DNA from 3 places in the Pseudokineococcus lusitanus genome. Region 1 is predicted to be linked to each of the others. Evidence: riboswitches for the same ligand, from Rfam matches in the RefSeq annotation. Region 1 holds a riboswitch; each other region holds the start of a gene.
What was found. A riboswitch is a leader RNA that binds a small molecule or an ion and turns the genes downstream of it on or off. The one in region 1 is predicted to bind S-adenosylmethionine.
Positions count from the first base shown of each region.

Region 2: it holds a riboswitch for S-adenosylmethionine, as region 1 does, so the genes downstream of both, metX (homoserine O-acetyltransferase MetX) here and EDC03_RS13415 (LLM class flavin-dependent oxidoreductase) in region 1, are expected to answer to the same signal.
Region 3: it holds a riboswitch for S-adenosylmethionine, as region 1 does, so the genes downstream of both, EDC03_RS05645 (bifunctional o-acetylhomoserine/o-acetylserine sulfhydrylase) here and EDC03_RS13415 (LLM class flavin-dependent oxidoreductase) in region 1, are expected to answer to the same signal.

Region 1 is NZ_RJKN01000007.1:74,447-81,557, reverse strand. It holds gene EDC03_RS13435 (hypothetical protein) at 1-283, shown strand, start outside; gene EDC03_RS13430 (choice-of-anchor G family protein) at 280-1,905, shown strand; gene EDC03_RS13425 (flavin reductase family protein) at 1,935-2,423, opposite strand; gene EDC03_RS17915 (hypothetical protein) at 2,420-2,653, opposite strand; gene EDC03_RS13420 (FAD/NAD(P)-binding protein) at 2,650-4,389, opposite strand; SAM riboswitch class IV at 4,493-4,602, shown strand; gene EDC03_RS13415 (LLM class flavin-dependent oxidoreductase) at 4,631-5,803, shown strand; gene EDC03_RS13410 (NtaA/DmoA family FMN-dependent monooxygenase) at 5,800-7,111, shown strand, end outside.
Region 2 is NZ_RJKN01000011.1:20,129-27,239, forward strand. It holds gene EDC03_RS16375 (hypothetical protein) at 1-185, shown strand, start outside; gene EDC03_RS16380 (YkvA family protein) at 327-749, shown strand; gene EDC03_RS16385 (DUF4192 domain-containing protein) at 887-2,287, shown strand; SAM riboswitch class IV at 2,378-2,489, shown strand; gene metX (homoserine O-acetyltransferase MetX) at 2,625-3,800, shown strand; gene EDC03_RS16395 (NUDIX domain-containing protein) at 3,813-4,328, opposite strand; gene EDC03_RS16400 (universal stress protein) at 4,435-4,842, shown strand; gene EDC03_RS16405 (RNA polymerase sigma factor) at 5,195-6,829, shown strand; gene EDC03_RS16410 (hypothetical protein) at 6,965-7,111, opposite strand, start outside.
Region 3 is NZ_RJKN01000002.1:520,024-527,134, forward strand. It holds gene EDC03_RS05630 (patatin-like phospholipase family protein) at 1-655, opposite strand, end outside; gene EDC03_RS05635 (TetR/AcrR family transcriptional regulator) at 783-1,526, opposite strand; gene EDC03_RS05640 (DUF4188 domain-containing protein) at 1,525-2,013, shown strand; gene EDC03_RS05645 (bifunctional o-acetylhomoserine/o-acetylserine sulfhydrylase) at 2,074-3,405, opposite strand; SAM riboswitch class IV at 3,495-3,609, opposite strand; gene EDC03_RS05650 (sensor domain-containing protein) at 3,666-5,456, opposite strand; gene EDC03_RS05655 (alpha/beta fold hydrolase) at 5,453-6,280, opposite strand; gene EDC03_RS05660 (ScyD/ScyE family protein) at 6,534-7,111, shown strand, end outside.

The DNA of each region.
Region 1 (7,111 bases):
GTCGGCCGCCCCCGGGGCGACGCCGACGACCGGGACGACGCCCGCCCCCGTCGGTACGCCCGGTACCGCCGCGCCCGTGGCCGCCGTGCCCGTCGCGCGCCCCGTCCCCGCGGGCCCGCCGTCCGCGGGCCCCGCCGCGCCGGCGCGCCCCTCGCTGCCCTCCCGCCTCGCCCGGACGGGCGCCGAGGCGCTGCCCGCCCTCCTCCTCGCGGGCGGCGCGCTGGGCGCGGGCCTGCTGCTGCGCGCCCGCCCCGCCCGCCGCCGGACGGACGGCGCGGCGTGAGGGCCCGGCTGCTCCTCGTCACCGCGGCGGCCGCGGCGGCGGCCCTCGTCGTCGGCGTCCTGCCCGCCCTCGGCGACGACCCGGGGACGGCCGCCCCCGTCGCGCTCAGCGACGCCGCCTGGCTCGACACCGAGCACGTGCGGGCCCTGCCGGGCCTCGGCGTGGCGCGCGACTGCCGCACCCCGTACCGCTGGAGCACGGCCGCGCAGAGCCGTCTCCTCCAGGGCACCCTGCTCGGCACGCCGCTCGACGACGTCGTGGCGCTGCGCGGCGTCCGGACGACGCACGCCGGGACGGCGGGCAGCAGCCCGGTGCCCGACCCGGCCTCGGCCCGGTCCGTCGGCGGCGACGGCTACGCGGCGACCCTCGGCGTCACCGCGCTGCGGACGGCGTCGACGGGGACGACCGACCTCGTGCTGCTCCCGGCCGCCGGCCAGGCCGCGGGGGTGCTCGAGCAGCAGGCCCGCGCCTCGAGCACCGGGCGTGCCGCCGCGGCCACGGGGGCCGTCACCGACGCCGGCGTCGTCCGGACGTCGGGGACCACCGGCAGCGTGCCCTCCGGCGCCCTGCCCGGCCCCGCGGTGCTCGACCTCGCCGCGCTCGCGCCCGGCGCCGCCGACCTCGCCGGCCTCCGCCTCGAGGTGGGGGCGCTGGCCAGCACGGCGGCCCTCGACGGCTGCGAGCTGGCCGAGGGCCGTCCGTGGCTGCGCCGCGACTACGGCGTCGCCGGCCTGCGCGGACGGCTCGCCACCCCGGCGGTGCCCGTCGTGGCCTCCACCGTGACCTCGGCGACGGCCTCGGCGACGGCCGCCGTCCGAGCGCTGGAGCAGCAGCTGGCCGGCGCCCTGGCCCCCACCCTGACGAGCACGCTGGCGCTCCTGGGGCCCGTGGCCGACGTCCGCGTCGCCGTCGCGGTGGACGTCGACGTCGCCGGCGCCCTGGCCCCCGTCCTCCGCACCCGCCTCGGCGAGGGCACGGACGTCGTCGTCGACCTCCAGGCCGGCACCGTCACCGTCGACCTCGCCCGCCTCGTGCAGGGCGGCCTGGACGGCCGGGCCCCCGGCACCGAGCTCGTGCTCGACCCCGCGCTCGTCGCCGTCGTCGAGGCCCGCGTCGACGCGCTCGTGCGCGCGTACGCCCTCGACCTGCAGACGGCGCTCGCGACCGCGCTGGGGGCGGCCCAGGTCCGCGTCGACGTCGGCGCGAGGCTCCTGGGCCTGCCCGTCGAGGTCCTCACGGTCCGCGGGACGCTCACGCAGGTGCTGGCCGGCACGGCGACCGTGCGGGTGCTCGCCGGCCTCGAACTGGGGCCGCTGCTGGGCGTGCTGACGGGCGGGCTCCAGGCCGGCCTCCTCGGGCCCGACGGCGTCGCGTCCGTCCTGGGCCGCGGGATCAGCGCCTCGGCCCCCGCCGTCACGACGGCGACGCGGACCTCCCTGCGCGGTCTGGGGACGACGGTGCGGCTCGTCGTCAACGACCAGCGCGACGACGGCGCCGGCACCTACGACGTCGCGGCGCTGGCCGTCTCGGTCCGCGACGGCGTGCCCGGGGCCCCCGCCGGGGCGCCGACGCGGCTGCGCCTGGCGACCTCCGCCGTCGGGCCGGTGCGCGAGCTGCGCTGAGCCGCGGCCCTCCCGCTCGGCCGCCCGCCTCAGGCGACGAGGGCCCGGTGGGTGCCGAAGGACCGGGCGAAGTACGTGAGCGGCGCGCCGCCGTCCGCGGCGGCCGCGCGGACCTGCCCGAGGACGACGACGTGGTCACCGCCGTCGACGCGGGCGGCCACGGTGCAGGCCAGCCAGCCGGGGCAGCCCGCCAGCCGGGGCGCCCCGTCCTCGACGTCCCAGGCGACGCCCGCGAACTTGTCGTCGCCCTTGCGGGCGAAGGCCGCGGCGAGGGGCGCCTGCCCGCTGCCGAGGACGTTGAGGCCGAAGCGGCCGCCCTCCGGCAGCCGGCGCAGCAGGTCGGAGCGGCGGTCGAGGGAGACCAGCACCATGGGCGGGTCGAGCGACAGGGACGCGAAGGCGCTCACGGTCGTGCCGTGCGGCGCCCCGCCGGTCAGGGTCGTGACGACCGACACGGGCGTGCAGACGCCGGCCATCACCTCGCGGAAGGTGTCCGTCAGCAGGGCGGTCGTGGTCATCGGGCTCCTCCGGCGGCGGTGGCGAGGACGGCGTCCCCGAGGTGGTCCGGCCGACCCGGGCCCCCGGCGTGGCCGGCGTCGAGCGCCCGCCACAGCCGGCGCGCCAGCGCGTCGTTCTGCCGGAAGAAGGGGGCGTCGGTGCCGGGGCGGGCGAAGGCCGCGACCTGCGCCCCCGCCGTCCAGAAGCCGGCGGCGAGGACGCGCGGGTGCGGCGTGCCGTCCGCCGTCACGACGTGCAGCGCCGTGTCGACGTCGAGCCGGCCCGTGCGCCGGCCCCGCCCTCGGCGCCCGGGTCGGCGCTGGTGCGCTCGCGGGCGGCGCCGCGGGCGAGCAGGCCCGCGACGAGCGGGTCGGTCGTCGCCGTGACGTCCGGCTGCGGCAGCCGGGCGTCGACGAGGACGCGCGCCGTCGTCGTACCGGGCCGGCTCGCCGAGCGGGCCGTGAAGACACCGGCCGCCTCGTCGAGCCCGACCTCGGTCTCGGCGCCGAGGAAGTGCAGCAGGCCCGCCTCGGACAGCGCGAGGAGCTCCTCCAGGCGTGGCCCGGGCGGACCGCTGGCGAGGTAGCTGAAGAGGTTCGTCCACCAGCCGGAGACGTCCTCGGCCTCCGAGCGGGGGGTGAGCCGACGGGCGGCGACGAGCGCCGCGACCGTCCCGTGGCAGCGCAGCAGCGCGGTGAACACCGCGGCGTCGGAGGAGAAGGCGGGGTCGGCCGCCCGCTCCAGGTCGGCGCGCACGTGCTCCCGGACGGCCTCCTGCAGCGACGCGGCGTCGTCGAGCCGGCGTCCGGCCAGCGGCCGGTCGAGGGCGGCGAGGTCGAACCGGTCGCGCGGGTCCGGGACGGACCGCTCGACGAGGGCCCGCTCGGCCGTGCGGTCGCCGGCGGCCACGAAGGCCTCGGCGAAGTCGTCCCACCCGACGGCGGTCCGCCCGGGCGAGGTCCGGAAGAGCTCGGTGTAGTGCGCCCACGCCAGCTCGCGCGCCACGAGCGGGGCGAGGTCGGCGCGGAGGTCGACCTGCCGGTCGCCGAGGGCCTCGTCGACGGCGGCGGGGGTGAAGAAGCGCAGCGGCACAGGGGGTCCCGCCCACGGGTAGCCCAGCTTGGAGCGGTAGGGGACGCCGCGGCGCGACCCCACGTGGAGGACCGGCTCGCGCCCCGACGGCAGGTACCGCAGCCGGCCGTCGTCCCCCCGCTCGAAGCGGCCGCCGCGGCCGCCGGTGAGCAGCACCGCGAGGTCGACGAACGCCAGCCCGGCGCCCCGCACGAGGACGTCCTCGCCCGCCGGGACGACCGACAGGTCGGCGTCGGCGGTGTAGGCGGTGGGCACGTAGGTGAGGCCGTGGCGGGCGGCGTCGGCGGCCAGCTCCCGCTCCGCGGCCGTGGGGCGGGCGTCGAGGTGCCCCTGCGCGAGGAGCACGACGTCGGCGGCGAGCAGGGTGCCGTCGGCCAGCCGGACGACGGCGCCGTCGGGCCCGTCCGCGAGGTCGACCGCGCGGGCGGCGTGGTGCCGGACGTCCAGCCACGGCGCGGCGTCGGCGACCACCTGCTCGAGCACCCAGCCGAGGTAGGCGCTGACGAGCGGACGGGAGGGGAAGGACGCGGGCGTCAGGCGCCGGGCCTCGCGGCCGACGGGGTCGTCGTCGGGGCGGGCGGCGGCGACCTCCCGCACCCACTCCGCCAGCGTCGTGCCTGCGCCGACCGGCCCCTCGACGTGCACGGAGGCGTCGGGCAGGACGGTCACGTCGCCCACGAGCGAGTTGGCGCGGAGCAGGTCGGGCTGCTCGGAGCGCCAGACCCGGCCGCCGCCGGGCGGGAAGGGGTCGACGAGGTGGACCCGGGCCCGTCGCCCCCCGGACAGCACGGGGGCGTTGGCCAGGAGGCGCTCGAGGACACCGACGGCGGTGGGGCCCGCGCCGACGACGACGAGCGTGGGAGGTCGGGCGGGGCGCTGGGCGGGCAGGGGCATGGCGGGCTCCCGGAAGGGGTGCGGTGACGGTGCGTCGTCGACATTGTCTACCAGGTCGATCATGTTTGACGTCAACAGCGACGGCGCCCTACGGTCCCGACCAGGTCCTGAGCGCCAGCGCGAAGTCCCGGCTCGCTGGCCGGCAACCCCCCGCCGACACGGGGTGCCCCGGGTGACGACCTGGCGGGCGCGACGCGCCCGCAAGTCCGCAGGCCCTCCGGGCCCCGCACGAGGAGCACCCATGCCCCCCACCCCCCTCCTCGGCGTCGAGCTGTCCGACGCCGGCGCCCACCCCGCCGCCTGGCGGCTCCCCGCCGCCGACCCCGGCCACCTCCACGACCCGGCCCGCTGGGTCTCCCTCGTGCGGGCGGCGCAGCGCGGCGGGCTCGACCTCGTCCTCCTGCCCGGCGGCCTCGGCCCCGCGGACGTCGACGGCGGGGTCCGCGGCCGTCTCGACCCCCTGCTCACCGCCTCCTTCGTCGCGCCGCTCACCACGGGGGTCGGTCTCGTCCCGACCGTGACGACGACGCACACCGAGCCCTTCCACGTGGGCAAGGCGGTGCAGACCCTCGACTGGGTGAGCCGCGGCCGCGCGGGCTGGGAGGTCGCCGTCAGCAGGTCCCCCGAGGAGGCCGCGCTCGTCGGGCGCAAGGACGTCGCCGGCGGCGCCCTCGAGGAGGAGGAGCTCTGGGCGGAGGCCGACGACGTCGCCGAGGTCGTGGCGCGGATGGAGGACAGCTGGGAGGACGACGCGGAGGTCCGCGACGTCGCCACCGGGCGGTTCGTCGACCGCGACCGCATCCACGCCGTCGCCTTCGAGGGCGACCCGTTCTCCGTGGCCGGCGCCTCGATCACCCCGCGCTCGCCCCAGGGCCGGCCGCCGGTCGTCGTCCGGGCCGACAGCGCCGCCGCCCTGCGGTTCGCCGCCCGGCGGGCGGACGTCGTCCGCGTGCCCGCCCACGACCTCGCGACGGCCGTCGCGCACCGCCGGGCGCTCCACCGGCTCGTCGCGGAGGCGGGCCGGGACCCCGAGGAGGTCGCGCTCCTCGTGGAGGTCGTCGCCTGGCTCGGGCCGGACGCCGCCGAGCGCCGCGACGCGCTGGACCGGTGGACGCCCACGAACACGAACCCCGGGACCGTCGAGCACGTCGGCGACGCGGCGGGGCTCGCCGACCTCGTCGGGGCCTGGACCGGCGGCCGCGACGGCGGGGCCGGCGTCGACGGCGTCGTCGTCCGGCCCGCGGTCCTGCCGCTCGACCTCGACGCGCTCGTCGACGACGTCGTGCCGCTGCTGCGACGCCGGGGCCTGCGGCCGACCGGGCCCCCCGCCCGCACCCTGCGGGGCACGCTCGGCCTGGACCGCCCGGCGTCCCGGTACGCCCGGGTCCCCGCCACCGCGGGCGGTGCGCGATGAGCCGCCGCCAGGTGCACCTCGGCGCCCACTTCCCCGGCGTCAACAGCACCACCGTGTGGACGGACCCCCGGTCGCGCAGCCAGGTCGACCTCTCCTCGTTCGAGCACCTGGCCCGGACCGCCGAGGAGGCCCGCCTCGACTTCTTCTTCCTCGCCGAGGGCCTGCGGCTGCGCGAGCACAAGGGCGAGCTGTTCGACCTCGACGTCGTCGGGCGCCCCGACACCCTGCCCGTGCTGGCGGCGCTCGCCGCCGTCACCGAGCGCCTCGGGCTGGTCGGCACCATCACGACGACCTTCAACGAGCCCTACGAGCTCGCACGGCAGTGGGCCACGCTCGACCTGCTGTCCCGCGGGCGGGCCGGCTGGAACGTCGTCACGAGCTCGGACGCCTTCCACGGCGCCAACTTCCGCCGCGGCGGCTTCCTGCCCCACGCCGAGCGCTACACCCGGGCCGCCGAGCTGCTCGACGTCGCCCGGCAGCTCTGGGACGCCTGGGACGACGACGCCGTCGCCGCGGCGGGGGCCGGGGAGACCTTCCTGCGCCCCGGCGCCGTCCGCCCCGTCGACCACCGGGGACGCCAGTTCACGGTGCGCGGCGAGCCCGGCACCCCCCGGGGCCCGCAGGGACACCCCGTCCTCTTCCAGGCGGGCGACTCCGCCGAGGGCCGCGACCTCGCCGCCCGCGAGGCCGACGTCGTCTTCACGGCGCACTCGACGGTCGAGGCCGGGCAGGCGTTCTACGCCGACGTCAAGGGCCGCCTCGCCGCGCACGGGCGGACGGAGGACGACCTCAAGGTGCTGCCCGCGGTCACCGTCGTCCTCGGGGACACCGAGGCCGAGGCGCGGGACCGGGCCCGCCACGTCCGGGAGCAGCAGGTGACCGGGCCGGCGGCGATCGCGTTCCTCGAGCAGCTCTGGGGCCGCGACCTCACCGCGTACGACCCCGACGGCCCGCTGCCGGCCGAGGACCCGGAGCCCGAGCACGTGTCGGTGACCCGTGGCCGCGTCCGCCACCACCGGGACCCCGCCGCCCTCGCCCGGCAGTGGCGGGAGCAGGCCGCGGCGAACCGCTGGTCGATCCGCGAGCTCGTCATCGCCGTCGGCGACCGCGGCGGCCTCGTCGGGACGCCGTCGTCGGTCGCGCGGCAGGTCGACGAGGCGGTGCAGTGCCGCGCCTGCGACGGCTACATCCTCGTGCCGCACCTCACCCCGACCGGCCTCGACGACGTCGCGGCCCGGGTCGTCCCGCTGCTGCAGGAGCGCGGCGTCTTCCGCGCGGACTACGCGGGCCCGACGCTCCGGGACCACC
Region 2 (7,111 bases), on a different contig from region 1:
TCGGCTTCCGCCTGCTCGGCCAGATGGGCGCCCGGACCGTCGGCCGCCTCGGGCGCTTCGTCCCGGTCGCCGGGGGCGTCATCGGCGGCGGCGCGGACGCGTGGCTCATGCGCGGCATCGGCAAGCGCGCCCGCGAGGACTTCCCCGCGGGCGGCGCCCGCGGGCTGGCGCGCCGCGCCGCCTGACGCGGCCGGCCGTCGGCGCGGGCCCGCCGCGACGGCGGGCCCGCGCGACCCCGTCCCTCTCGGGGGACGCCCGGGCACGGGCGACCTACCCTGGTCGCAGCGGGGCGCCCTGCCGCCCCGCCCGACGACCGGGAGGCCCCCTTGTCCGCACGCACCCACCACCGCGGCGCCTGGCGCGCGCTGGCGGCCGCGCTCATGGGCGCCCGCCGGGCCGGCGACCCCGGCCTGCGCGAGCAGCTCACCGCCCTCCCGCGGCTCGTCACCGCCGTGGTGCGCGGCCGCTACACCGGCACGACGACGAGCCGGCTCGCGCTCATGGCGCTCGCCGTCGGCTACGTCGTCTCGCCCGTCGACCTCGTCCCCGAGGCGGTCTTCCTCCTCGCGGGCCTCGTCGACGACGCGCTCGTCCTCACGTGGCTCGCCGGCGCGGTCGTCGACGAGACCACCGCCTTCCTGCGCTGGGAGAAGGCGGGCCGCCCCGCCGCCGACGGCCCCGAGGGCGCCGGCACGGACCGCGCCGCCGAGCCCGGTCGCGAGACCGTCCAGGGCAGCGTCGTCGTCTGACCTCCCGCCCGCCGCCGGGGGCGACGTCCTGTGGACGGCGCCCTCGACGGCGCCCCGGTGCGCGCCGGGCCCCCGCCCGGGACCCCCCCTGTGGAGGGCGTCCCCGCGCCGACGTCCGGCGCCCCACGCTCGCCGTCATGACGACCTCACCCGCCCCCCGCCGCGACGACACGACCACCTCGCGCCGTCGCCGCGGCCGCCCGTGCCCCACCGCCGCCGAGGGGGCGAGGAGCCGGCCGCGGACGGCGCCCCTCCTGCCCCCGCAGGTGCGCGCCCCCGAGGTGCTCCGCGTGGGCGACCCGCGCGACCTCGTGGCCCTCGTGCCGCACCAGCTGGGCTTCGTCCCGGCGCGCAGCCTCGTCCTCGTGAGCCTGCGGGGACCCCGCCGGCGCGTGGGCCTCGTCTCGCGGGTCGACCTGCCCGCCCTCGCCGACCGGGAGCGGGCGCTGCTGGCGCTCCGGCAGGTGCCCGCCGACCTCGTCGACCTGCTGGGGCGCCTCGTGGACCACGCGGTCGACCTCGCCGTGCGCGACGGCGCGTCCGCCGTCGTCGCGGTCGTCTACGACGACGCCGTGCCCGCCGACCTGCTGGGCGGCGGCCACCCCGGGGGCCCGGACCCGCGGGACCTGTCGCTCGCGGGCCTCGTCGACGTCCTCGTCGCCGGGGCCTGCGTCGGCCGCGGCCTGCGGCTCGGCGACGCGTGGTGGGTCGACGGGGACCGCCTGCGCCGCCTCGGCTGCCGGGACGCGTGCTGCCCGCCGGAGGGAGAGCCCCTCGCCGCCCTCGACGGCAGCCTCGCCGCCGTCGAGATGGTCGCCCGTGGGTCCGCGCCGCTGCGGTCGCGGGACGCCCTGCTCGACGACCTGCGGCCCGCGGCCGCCGACGCGCGCGAGGAGGCGGTCCGGGCCGCCGCGACGGCCCGGCGCCGCACGCGCCGCGCCGAGGGCGACCCGGCCCGCGCCGCCCGGCTCCGCGCGGACGCGCTGGCGTCCTTCCGCGGTGCCGTCGAGGTCGAGCGGCTGGCCGCTCCGCCCGGCGGGGACGCGCCCGGCCGTCGCGGGCCGGCGGAGGACCTCCACGACCCCGTGCTGCTCGGCCGGGTCGGCGCGGCCCTGGCCGACCCGTGGGTGCGCGACGCCGTCCTCGTCAGCTGCCTCGCGGGGGCGGGCGACGTGCCGGAGCGGGTGGCGGCCGAGGGCCCCGACGAGCGCGCGGAGGCGCTGCTCGAGGCGGTCGTCGGCCGGCCGGCGGGCGCCGCGGTCCCGGACCCGGCGCTCGTGGCCGCCGCGGAGGGGGTGCTCGCGGCCGTCGTGCGGCACCTGCCCGACCGGGTGGGCGCCCACGCCCTCGGGGCGCTCGCGTGGACGGCGTGGTGGTCCGGCGACGGCGCCCGCGCGGTCGCCTGCGCCGAGCGCGCGCTCGAGGTCCGGCCCGCCGTGCCGATGGCGCGGCTCGTCCTCGACCTCGTCGACGCGGGGGCGGTCCCCGCCTGGGTGCGGGCCCGCCGGCAGGACGACGAGGAGGCGCCCGCGGGCTGACCCGGCGCGGGGCCTGCGGGCCCCGGGGCGCCGCCCGACGGCCGGACGGGCGGTGCGGTCGCGGCGGGGCCCTTGCTACCGTCCGCGCCAGGTCAAGAGTCCCAGCGCGGAGCCCCGGCTCGCTGGGCGGCAACCCTCCTCCGCGGTGGGGTGCCCCGGGTGATGACCGGGCCCGCCGGCATGCGGCGGGCAAGCGCGGGCCGCCCGTCGGCCCCTGGGACCCCCGGAGGCCGTCGTGGGCAGCACCCGCACCGAGGAGCGCACCGTCCCGCCCCCGCCGGCGGTGCCCCCGCCGGCCGTGGGCGCGCAGGGCTCGCCGGCGGACGGCCCGGTCGTCGTGCCGCCGGTCCCGGCGTCCCGGGCCGCCCGTCCCGCGCCGCCCGCCTCGGGCGCGTGGCGCCCCGGCGACCCGGTCGGCTCCCGCCGCTTCGCGCGGGTCGGCGCCGTCGCGCTGGAGGGCGGAGACGTGCTCCCCGACGTCGTCGTGGCCTACGAGACGTGGGGCGAGATGGCCGACGACCGGTCGAACGTCGTCCTCGTCTGCCACGCGCTGACGGGGGACAGCCACGTCGCGGGGCCCGCCGGGCCCGGTCACCCCACCCCGGGCTGGTGGGACGAGCTCGTCGGCCCGGGCCGGGCCCTCGACACCGACCGCTGGTGCGTCGTGGCGGCCAACGTCCTCGGCGGCTGCCAGGGCACGACCGGTCCGTCGTCGCCCGCGCCCGACGGCCGGCCGTGGGGGAGCCGGTTCCCGGCCGTCTCCGTCCGCGACCAGGTCGCCGTCGAGGCGGCGCTCGCCGACGCGCTGGGCGTGCCGGCGTGGGCGCTCGTCGTCGGCGGGTCGATGGGGGGCATGCGCGCCCTCGAGTGGGGCGTCACGCACCCCGGCCGGGTCCGCCGGCTGCTCGTGCTGGCCGCCTGCGCGGCGAGCGGCGCCGACCAGATCGCCTGGGCCGCGGCCCAGCTGGCCGCCGTCGAGGGCGACCCGGGCTACGCCGGGGGCGACTACCACGACGCGCCCGACGGCGCGGGGCCCCACACGGGCCTCGGCGTCGCCCGCCGCGTCGCGCACGCCACGTACCGCGCGGCGCCCGAGCTCGAGGCCCGCTTCGGGCGGACGGCGCAGCCGGGGGAGGACCCCGCCCGGGGCGGCCGCTACGCGGTCGAGTCCTACCTCGACCACCACGCCGACAAGCTCGTGCGGCGCTTCGACGCGGGCTCGTACGTCGCCCTCACCCGGGCGATGAACGGCCACGACGTCGGCCGGGGCCGCGGCGGGACCGGCGCCGCGCTGGCCGCGGTCACCGCCACGACGGCGGTCGTGGCCATCTCCTCGGACCGGCTCTACCCGGTGGCGCTCGGCGAGGAGCTCGTGGCGGGCCTGCCCGGCACGCCCGCCCTCCACGTCGTCGACTCGCCCGCGGGCCACGACGGCTTCCTCACCGAGCACGCGGCGGTCGCGGCCGTCGTGCGCGACCTGCTCGGCCGTCCCGGGGGGCCCGTCGACGGCTGAGCGGCCCGGCGGTCAGGCGGGCGGGGCGGACGTGGACCGCTCGACCCACGCCCGCAGGCCGGCCCACGTGCCGACGAGCCCGGGGTGCAGCGGCAGGGCGCCGACGTCGTCGAGGGCGACCCAGCGGACGTCGTCGGACTCCGCCGTGGCCGCGTGCGGCGCCTGCGGCGGGGCGCCGCGGCGACGGCGGCCCAGGACGACCGTGTAGCGCCAGACGCCGAGGTCCGCGGTGACGCGCCGGCCGAGGACCTCGACGGCGGCCGGGTCGAGCCCGGTCTCCTCGTGGGCCTCGCGCAGCGCGCCGGCGTCGGCGTCCTCGTGGCTGTCGACGGCGCCGCCGGGCAGCCCCCACGTGCCGCCGAGGTGGGTCCACCCGGCGCGCAGCTGCAGCAGGACCCGGGAGCCCGCCGGCCCCTCGGCGCCGTCGTCGCCCGAGCCGTCGTTGACGAGCAGGAGCCCGGCGGCGCCGTGGCGGCCCCAGCGCCGCACCCCGCCCGCGGCGGTCACCCACCCGTCGCCGTCGCCCACGGCCCCACGCTACGCACGGCGGCCGACGGGGTGTCGGGTAGCCTCCGCGGCGCGCCCGGGGGCGCCCCGCCGGACCTCCGGACGGGCCGTCGAGGAGGGGGCACCCATGACCGTGGTCGTCGGGTACGTGCCGACCCGCGAGGGGCGCGCCGCCCTCGCCGCAGGGCTCGCGGAGGCCGCGCGCCGGCGCTCCCGCGTCGTCGTCGTCGACAACCGGCGGGCCGACCCGGACGACCCGGACCCGGTCGCCACGAGCACCCGCGCCCTCGAGGAGCTGCGGCCCGAGGTCGAGGCCGCGCTCGGCGCTGACGCCCCCGCCCACGAGCTGCGCGCCCTCACGCCCGGGGCCGAGCCGTCGGCCGACCTCCTCCGCGTCGCGATCGACGAGGGCGCCGCCCTCGTCGTCATCGGCCTGCGGCGCCGCACCCCCGTGGGCAAGCTCGTGCTGGGCTCCGGCGCCCAGCGGATCCTCTTCGACGCCCCCTGCCCCGTCCTCGCGGTCAAGCCCGTCTGACCCGGGCCCGGCGCCGCACGCCGCCCCCACCGCCGCCGCCGGACGCCCCGGCGGCGCGCCGTCGTGCCCGCCGCGCGACGCGCCCACCACCCCGGCGGCCCAGAGGTGCCGGGGGAGCCCCCGGGCTGTGCGACGATGGGGACTTGCGCACCACAGGTCTCGTCATGCCCGAAAACACCCCGCGTCGCGGGCATGGACGTGGTCCCGCGGTCGTTGGAGCACTCGAACGGGTCCGGTGACGTCCTCGCCGCCCCAGCACGCCCCGCACCACCCGCGAGCACGCCGGCCTCCCGCCGGCGCCCGGCCGTCCCAGGCCCTCGCACCGCTCGTCCGCTACGACGAAAGGCAGTCCGTGTCGTCGGTCCCCACCCCCGCCAGCCCCCCGGCCCAGCAGCTCCCCGCGGAGTTCGCCCACCCGAGCCTGCAGGACCTGCTCGCCTCGGGCCGATCCACCGGCACGGTCACCGCCACGAGCCTCCGCTCGGCCTGCGAGAGCGCCGAGGTGCCGATGTCGCGCATGAAGACGGTGCTGCGCGCCCTCGACGACGCGTCCGTCACCGTCGTGGTCGACGACCCCCAGCCCGTCGCGAAGCGGCCCAAGCGCACCGCTGCCGCGGCGCGCGCCCGTGCGGCGACGACCGTCGTCGCCGGCGAGGAGGCGCCCGCGCGTCCCACCCGTGCCGCCGCCTCGACGGCCAAGAAGGCCGCCGCCCCGAAGGCGGCCCCCGTGGCCGCGGCGCCCGAGGCGCCGGCCGAGGAGGTCGCCGAGGCGGCCCCGGCCAAGCCGGCGCGCAGCCGCGCGGCGAGCAAGACCGCCGCGGCGAAGAAGACGACGACCGCCGCCGCCGCCAAGACGGCCGCCGCGCCCGCGCGTGCGAAGTCCGCCAAGTCGTCCGAGGGGCCGACCGAGGTCACCTCCGGCGAGGTCGAGACCCTCGCCGACGAGGAGGCCGCCGCGCGTCCCACCGCCTCCGAGGCCGAGGCCAAGGACGCCAAGGACGGGAAGACGAGCGACTCCTTCGTCCTGCGCGACGACGACGACGAGGACGCCCCGGCGGTCCAGGTCGTCACCGCCGGCGCGACGGCCGACCCGGTCAAGGACTACCTCAAGCAGATCGGCAAGGTCGCCCTCCTCAACGCCGAGCAGGAGGTCGAGCTCGCCAAGCGCATCGAGGCGGGGCTCTTCGCCGAGGAGCGCATGTCGTCCGGCGACATCAGCGACGAGCGCTACGAGCGCGAGCTCAAGTGGATCGCCCACGACGGCCGCCGCGCGAAGAACCACCTGCTCGAGGCCAACCTGCGCCTCGTCGTCTCGCTGGCCAAGCGCTACACGGGTCGCGGCATGCTCTTCCTGGACCTCATCCAGGAGGGCAACCTTGGCCTCATCCGTGCGGTCGAGAAGTTCGACTACACCAAGGGCTACAAGTTCTCGACCTACGCGACGTGGTGGATCCGCCAGGCCATCACCCGCGCCATGGCCGACCAGGCGCGGACGATCCGCATCCCGGTCCACATGGTCGAGGTCATCAACAAGCTGGCCCGCGTCCAGCGGCAGATGCTCCAGGACCTGGGCCGCGAGCCCACGCCGGAGGAGCTCGCCAAGGAGCTGGACATGACGCCCGAGAAGGTCGTCGAGGTCCAGAAGTACGGCCGCGAGCCCATCTCCCTGTCCACGCCGCTCGGCGAGGACGGCGACAGCGAGTTCGGCGACCTCATCGAGGACTCCGAGGCCGTCGTCCCGGCGGACGCGGTGTCGTTCACGCTCCTCCAGGAGCAGCTGCACTCGGTGCTCGACACGCTGTCCGAGCGCGAGGCCGGCGTCGTCTCGATGCGCTTCGGCCTCACCGACGGGCAGCCGAAGACGCTCGACGAGATCGGCAAGGTCTACGGCGTGACGCGCGAGCGGATCCGCCAGATCGAGTCGAAGACGATGTCCAAGCTGCGCCACCCCTCGCGCAGCCAGGTCCTGCGGGACTACCTGGACTGACGTCCGGCCCCGGACGCACGACGGCCCCGCCACCTCGTCGGTGGCGGGGCCGTCGTGCGTCGTGGGGCGGGCGGCGTCGTCCGGGACGGGCGGTCGCCGTGCGGACCCCGGGGCGCCGGGGTCAGCGGGGGTGGTTCAGCGGTCGCCCTCGGCGCGGCGGAAGTCGGCGGCGGAGACGCGGCAGGCGTCCTCGCCGCCCTCGTGCCAGACCACCCGGCGGACCCGGCCGACGGGGGCGGGGTCGTCGGCGGCGGCGAAGACCTTCGCCTGGGCGGGGCCGCG
Region 3 (7,111 bases), on a different contig from region 1:
CCGGCACGGCGACCTGCGCCGCCCGCAGGTGCACCCACGCCGCGCCGAGCACGACGCCGACCACCGTCAGCAGCAGCCCGAGCAGCCCCGCCACGACCCACCCCAGCGCCGGGAACGCCGAGACGGCCGCCGCGAGCAGCAGCACCCCCGGCACCGCGCCCACCGCGACCCTCCACCAGCCGCCGGGCGCCCGCCCCGCCGCGGCGACGCCGGTCAGCACCGCCCGCGGCCACGAGCCGCCGTCCCGCGCCGCGAGCACGGCCAGCACGAGGTCGAGCAGCGGCATCGTCGCCCGGGTCGGCACGAAGAGGTCGGAGAGCCGGGAGCCAGAGGGACGGCGCCCGCGCCGGGCGGTCGGCGTCGCGAGGTCGCCGGGCAGCCGTGCGAGGACGGCGAACCCGCCCCGTCCGGTGGCCCCGCCGTCGCGCCCCAGCTCCGCCGCCGCCGACACCGCCGCGGCGACGGCGCCCGCCGACGTCCCGCCCACCTGGACCAGCCGGTGCTCGCGCGCGATCTCGCAGACGGCCCACGGGTAGACGACGCCGCTCGTCACGCCGCCGCGCATGACGACGTCGCACGTCGCTCGCGGGTCGGCGTAGGCGGCGGTGGAGCCGAGCGGCTCGGGCGGTGGCACGGGCGTCGTCGCAGGGCTCACGCGCGGATGCTCGCAGCCGCCCCCGACGGCGTCCGGCGGCGGGTGGGGGCCACGGCCTCGACCGCTCGAGACCGACGAACGACCGGTTCCCGGGCCCGGGAACCGGCCGTTCGTCGGTCTCGCCGGGTCAGCCCGCCAGCCCCGCTCCCACCGTCGCGAGGGTCCGGACCAGCGCCTGCTCCCGCTCGTCCGGGTCGAGCCCGGCCAGGACCCCGACGAGCAGCTCGGCCAGCCCGTGCACGGCCGCCCACGCGGCGAGGTCCGCCCCCGCGCGCCCCCGCACGCCGAGCCCGCCGGCGGCGTCGAGCTCGTCGAGCCGGTCCTGCAGCATCGACCAGGGGTCCGGCCCGCCCACGCAGCCCGGCGGGCCGCCCGTGGTCGGCGGCCCGTTGAAGACGACGTGGAAGAGCCCCGGCTCGGCGACGGCGTACTCGACGTACCCGCGCCCGACAGCGACGAGGCGCGCCCGCGCCAGGGCCACGGCGTCACCGGACGCCGGCACCGCCGCCAGCCGCTCCGCCATCGCGACGCCCATCGCGCCGCGCGCGTGCTCGGCGACCGTCGCCAGCAGCTCGGCCTTCCCCGCGAAGTGGCGGTAGGCCGCGTTGGGGCTGACGCCGACCTCGCGTGCCACCTCGCGCACCGACAGCCCGGTGGGCCCTGCGGCGCGGACCGCCGTCGAGGCCGCCGCCACGAGGGCGTTCCGCAGGTCGCCGTGGTGGTAGGTCGCGCGCTCCAGGGCCCCTCCCGACGTCGGGCGGCGCGACCCCGCGCCACATGTGGACAGCGTCCACACCGTAGTCCTATGTTGACGGCGTCCACATCGACGCCGACGACCTCGGCCGGTCAGCACCACCGCAGGGGGAGCCATGGGCACCACGGTCCACGCAGGACGCCGCACCGCCGACCTCGACGGGCAGGACGTCGTCGTCTTCGTCATCGGCATGCGCATCAACCGGCTCCGCAGCCCGCGGCAGTGGCTGCCGGTCTTCCGGGCGATGCCGCTCATGCTCGCCGAGCTGGGCCGCCCCGAGCTGGGCCTGCTCCACGCCCGCACCTACTGGTCCGGGCGCACCTTCATGCTCCTGCAGTACTGGCGCAGCTGGGACCTGCTGCAGGCCTACGCCTCTGCGGGTGACGCCGAGCACCTCCCCGCCTGGCGCGCCTTCAACCAGCAGGCCCGCCGCGGCGGCGACGCGGCCGGCATCTTCCACGAGACCTACCTCGTCGGCCCGGGCCGTGCGGAGTCCGTCTACGTCTCGATGCCCGACCACGGGCTCGCCGCGGCGACCCGCTCGGCCCCCGTCCCGCCGCGCCGCCAGCGGGCCGCGGAGCGGATGCGCGGCGTCGACGCCTGAGCCGGGCAGGTGGCTGCACGAGGACGCGCTCTACCGCGTCGTCGTGCAGCCACCTCGACCTCAGACCGCGGAGAACCCGCGCTCGAGGTCCGCCCGGATGTCGTCGAGGTGCTCCAGCCCCACGGACAGCCGCACGAGCCCCGGCGTCACGCCCGCCTTGACCTGGTCCTCGGGCGCCAGCTGGCTGTGCGTCGTCGACGCCGGGTGGATGACGAGGCTGCGCACGTCCCCGATGTTGGCCACGTGGCTGTGGAGCGTCAGCGCGTCGACGAAGCGTCGCCCCGCCTCCAGGCCCCCGCGCAGCTCGAAGGCGAGGACGCCGCCGGCGCCCCGCGGCGCGTACTTCTGCTGCCGCGCGTGCCACGGGCTGGACGGCAGGCCCGCGTACTGGACCCGCTCGACCTCCGGCCGCTGCTCCAGCCACTCGGCGACCGCCTGCGCATTGGCCACGTGCCGCTCCACCCGCAGGCTCAGCGTCTCGATGCCCTGCCCGAGGAGGAAGGCGTTGAACGGCGAGATCGCCGGCCCGAGGTCGCGCAGCAGCTGCACCCTCATCTTGAGGATGTATGCGAGGTTCGCGCCCAGCGCGCTGCCGACGCCGAGGTCCCGCGCGTAGACGAGCCCGTGGTAGCTCTCGTCCGGCTGGTTGAAGCCCGGGAAGCGGTCCGGGTGCTGCGCGTAGTCGAAGGTCCCGCCGTCGACGACGACCCCGCCGATCGCCGTCCCGTGGCCGCCGAGGTACTTCGTCGCCGAGTGCACGACGACGTCCGCGCCCCACTCCAGCGGCCGCAGGAGGTACGGCGTCGCCACCGTCGCGTCGACGACGAGCGGCACGCCCACCTCGTGAGCGACGCCGGCCACGCCCTCGACGTCGAGGACGTCGCCGCGCGGGTTGGGGATGGCCTCCCCGTAGAAGACCTTCGTGTTGGGGCGCACCGCGGCGCGCCAGGAGTCAAGGTCGTCGGGGTCCTCGACGAACGTCGTCGTGACGCCGAGCTTGGGCAGCGTGTAGCGGAGCAGGTTGACCGTGCCGCCGTAGAGGCTGGGGCTCGCGACGACGTGGTCTCCCGCCTCGGCGACGTTGAGGATCGCCAGCGTCTCCGCCGACTGCCCCGACGCGACGAGCAGCGCGCCGACGCCGCCGTCGAGGTCGGCGATGCGCTTCTCGACGGCGTCCGTCGTCGGGTTGGTGATGCGCGTGTAGATGTTGCCGAGCTCGGCCAGCGCGAAGAGGTTCGCCGCCTGCTCGGTGTCGCGGAAGGCGAAGGACGTCGTCTGGTGGATAAGCAGCGCCCGCGAGCCGGTGCTCGGGTCGGGCGCGGCGCCGGCGTGGATCTGGCGGGTCTCGAAGGACCAGGCGGCGGGCGCCTCGTCGGCGACGCCGTGCGTCACCGGCTCCTCGTCGAGGCCGGTCGACGGCGTGGGGTGGTCGGCGGGAGGGGTGGTGGGCACAGGGGTCTCCTCGGCGAGGGGCTCGTGCGAGCCCGCGCTTGCCGCGCCCGGACGGGTGGCGGCCCGGTCTTCACCCGGGGCACCCCGCCGCAGGAGGAGGGTTGCCGGCCAGCGAGCCGGGGCTTGTCGCTGGCGCTCTTGACCTGCCTCGACCCTAGGAGCGTCCGTCCGTCGAGCGGGACCCGTGTCTCACGGACCGGTCAGCGCGCCGCGCACCACCGGTCGAGCTCGTCCACGGGCAGCGGCCGTGCGTAGTGGTAGCCCTGCGCCATGTCGCAGTCGAGGTCCTCGAGGGCGCGGCGCTGGTCCGGCGTCTCGACGCCCTCCGCGACGGCCCGCAGCCCGAGGGAGTGCGCGAGGTGGACGCACGTGGCGACGATGGCCGCGTCACCGCGGCTCTCGGTGAGCCCCGCGACGAAGGACCGGTCGATCTTCAGCTCGTCGAGCGGGAACCGCTGGAGGTACGTGAGGCTCGCGTAACCGGTGCCGAAGTCGTCGACCGCGAGGGTGACGCCGAGCGCCTTGAGCGCCCGCAGCGTCGCGGCGGCCGCGTCCGGGTCCTCCATGAGCGCCGTCTCGGTCACCTCGAGCGTGAGCAGCGCCGGGTCGAGCCCGTGCCGGTCCAGCACCTCGGCGACGAGCGGCACGAGGTCCGGGTCGCCGAGCTGGCGCGTCGAGAGGTTGACGGCGATCTCCGTCGTCGGGCCGCCTCCCGCCGTCCGCGCCCACGCCGCCCCCTGGGCCACGGCGGAGTCCAGCACCCACGCCCCGAGGCGGCGCACGAGGCCCGACTCCTCGGCGACGTCGATGAAGTCGCCGGGCTGGAGCAGCCCGCGCTCGGGGTGCTGCCACCGCACGAGCGCCTCGACGCCGGCCACACGGTCGCCCCGCAGGTCCATGCGGGGCTGGTAGTGCACGCGCAGCTCGCCCTCGGCGATGCCGCGGCGCAGCTCGCCGATGAGCCGGAGACGTCCGACGGCCGGGTCGACGACGTCCGGGTCGTGCAGCTCGACACGGGCGCGGCCGCGTGCCTTCGCCCGGTGCATCGCGACGTCGGCGTGGTGGAGCAGCCGCTCCGGCGTCTCGTCGGGCGTGGCCCGGACGACCCCGACGCTCGCCGTGACGACGATCTCGACGTCCTGCAGGAGCACGGGCGCCGTGACGACGTCGAGCACCCGCTCGGCCACCGCCCGCGCGGCGCCGTCGTCCCCGACGTCGGCCACGACGACGAACTCGTCGCCGGACAGGCGCGCGACGACGCCGTCCGCGCGGACGGTCGCGGTGAGGCGCTGCGCGACGACGCGGAGCAGCTCGTCGCCGGCCTCCCGACCGAGGCTGTCGTTGACCGCCTTGAAGTGGTCGAGGCCGACGAAGAGCAGCGCCGTCCCGGCGGACGCCGGCCGGCCGCCCTCCGGCGCACCGGCGAGTCGGGCCAGCAGGCCGGCGCGGTTGGGCAGGCCCGTGAGGTCGTCCCGCAGCGCCCGCTGCCGCATCTCCTCCTCGACGGCGACCCGCTGCCGCTCGGCTTCCTGGGCACGGCGCAGCGCGTCGACGAGGTCACGCTCGTGCCGGCGCCGCTCGTGGGCGGCGAGGACGATGACGCGGATCTCGGCCGGCACCCCGTCGGCCGCCGGCCGGAGGGTCGCCGACAGCAGGACCGCCCGGCGGGAGCGGTCCGCGGCGATGACCTCGACCATCGTCTCGGCCACGGCACCGGTGGCCCGCAGCCGCGGCAGGCAGGAGGCGCTCCAGAGGATGCGGTCGCCCACGGGCAGCAGCCGCGGCAGGCGCGTCCCGAGGAGCTCCTCCGCGGTGTAGCCGGCCCAGGCGCAGAAGGTCGCGTTGACCCGGGTGATGGTGCCGTCGTCCGCCGTCGTGAGGTAGCCGCAGGGGGCGTCGTCGTAGAGCTCCCGGAGCCGGTCCGCCTCGTCGGCCCGCGGCGGGCGCCCCTCCGGGGACGCGTCGGCGGAGGGCTCGAGCGTCGTCGTCATCGGTCGAGGTACGCGAGGACGGCCGCCGCGGTCTCGGCGGGCGCGGACAGGTGCGGGCAGTGCCCGCTCGCGTCGAGGTGGACCAGGGTGCTGCCCGCCAGCCGGGCGAGGAGGTGGTCCCCGACCTCGGGCGGGGCGAGGACGTCGTCGACGCACTGCAGGACGAGCGCGGGCACGGTGACGCGGGCGAGCAGGTGCCGGACGTCGGAGTGGAAGGTCACGCGGGCGAAGTGCCGGGCGATGTCCGGGTCGGTGGCCTGGAAGCTGCCCGTCAGCCGCTCGCCGAGCTCGGGGGTGCCGGGGTTGCCCATGACCATCGGCGCGATGGTCGCGGCCCAGGCGGAGTAGTTCGCGTCGAGGGACTCGAGCAGCTCGTCGACGTCCTCCCGCGAGAACCCGCCGACGTACCCCGTGGCCGGGTCGTCGATGTAGCAGGGCGAGGGCGCGACGAGCACGAGGCGCGAGAACCGCTCGGGCTCACGGACGGACGCGAGCAGCGCCATCATCGCGCTGATGCTGTGGGCCACGACGACGACGTCGCGCAGGTCGAGCTCCTCGCAGACCTCGAGCAGGTCGTCCACGTAGCCGTCGAGGGACCCGTACTTCTCCCGGTCGTACGCGGACAGGTCCGACCCGCCCGCACCGACGTGGTCGACGAGGACGACCCGGTGCTCGGCGGCGAGCGCGGGCAGCATCGCCTGCCAGGCGCCCTGCTCGGAGCCGAAGCCGTGCAGGAGCAGCAGCGCGGGTCCGTCGGGGCGTCCGACCTCCGTGACGTTGTTGCGGCTGACGGCGGTGCGCCGGGGGGCGCGGATGGCGGGCACGACGGTCCTCCTCGGGCACGAGGTCCACGCAGCGGGTTGCACGTCGCCTCGGCGGTGCATCGGCAGCGGCGGCCGTCACCTTGAGCCGACGCCGGACGCTGTCTCACCCGTCCGCCCGTGCTGCCCGGGGCTGTCGACCTGCGCCGTTCCCCGTACGCCCGCCCCACCAAGCCGCTATCCCTGTGTCACCGGTCGCGACCGAGCGTCCGGACGCCGCGCCCGACGGTCGGGCCTGCGCCCCAGGGAGGCCCCCGTGGTCACCACCCGCCCCATCCGCCGATCCCCCGCCCCGTCGCGCCGCCGTCGCACCGCCCTCGCCGGCGGCGTCGCCGCCCTCGCGCTGCTCCCCGCGAGCGCCGTCACCGCGAGCGCCGACCACCTCCCCGACGACGAGGTCGTCGCCCGCGACCTCAGCGGCGCCCTCTCGATCGCCGCGACGCGCGGCGGCGACCTGCTCGCCACCCGTTCCTTCGAGGGCGCCGTCGAGCGGATCGGCCACCACGGCGCGCGGACCGACGTCCTGTCCCGCCCCGGCGAGGAGGTCGCCGGGCTCACCGCCACGGCCGACGGCTTCGTCAGCACCCGGTCCGCCGGGCTCGGCCCGGACGCGACCGCGCTCGTCGAGCGCACCGACCGCCGGGGCCGGACGACGACGGTCGTCGACCTCGCCGCCCACGAGCGCGCGACCAACCCCGACGGCGACGCCCGCTACGGCTTGCTCGGCCTCGACGAAGGGTGCGCGGCCCAGGTGCCCGACGGCGTCCCGGTGGACGAGCCCGGCGAGGTCTACTCCCACCCCTACGCGACCGCGGACCTCGGCGCCGGCCGGCT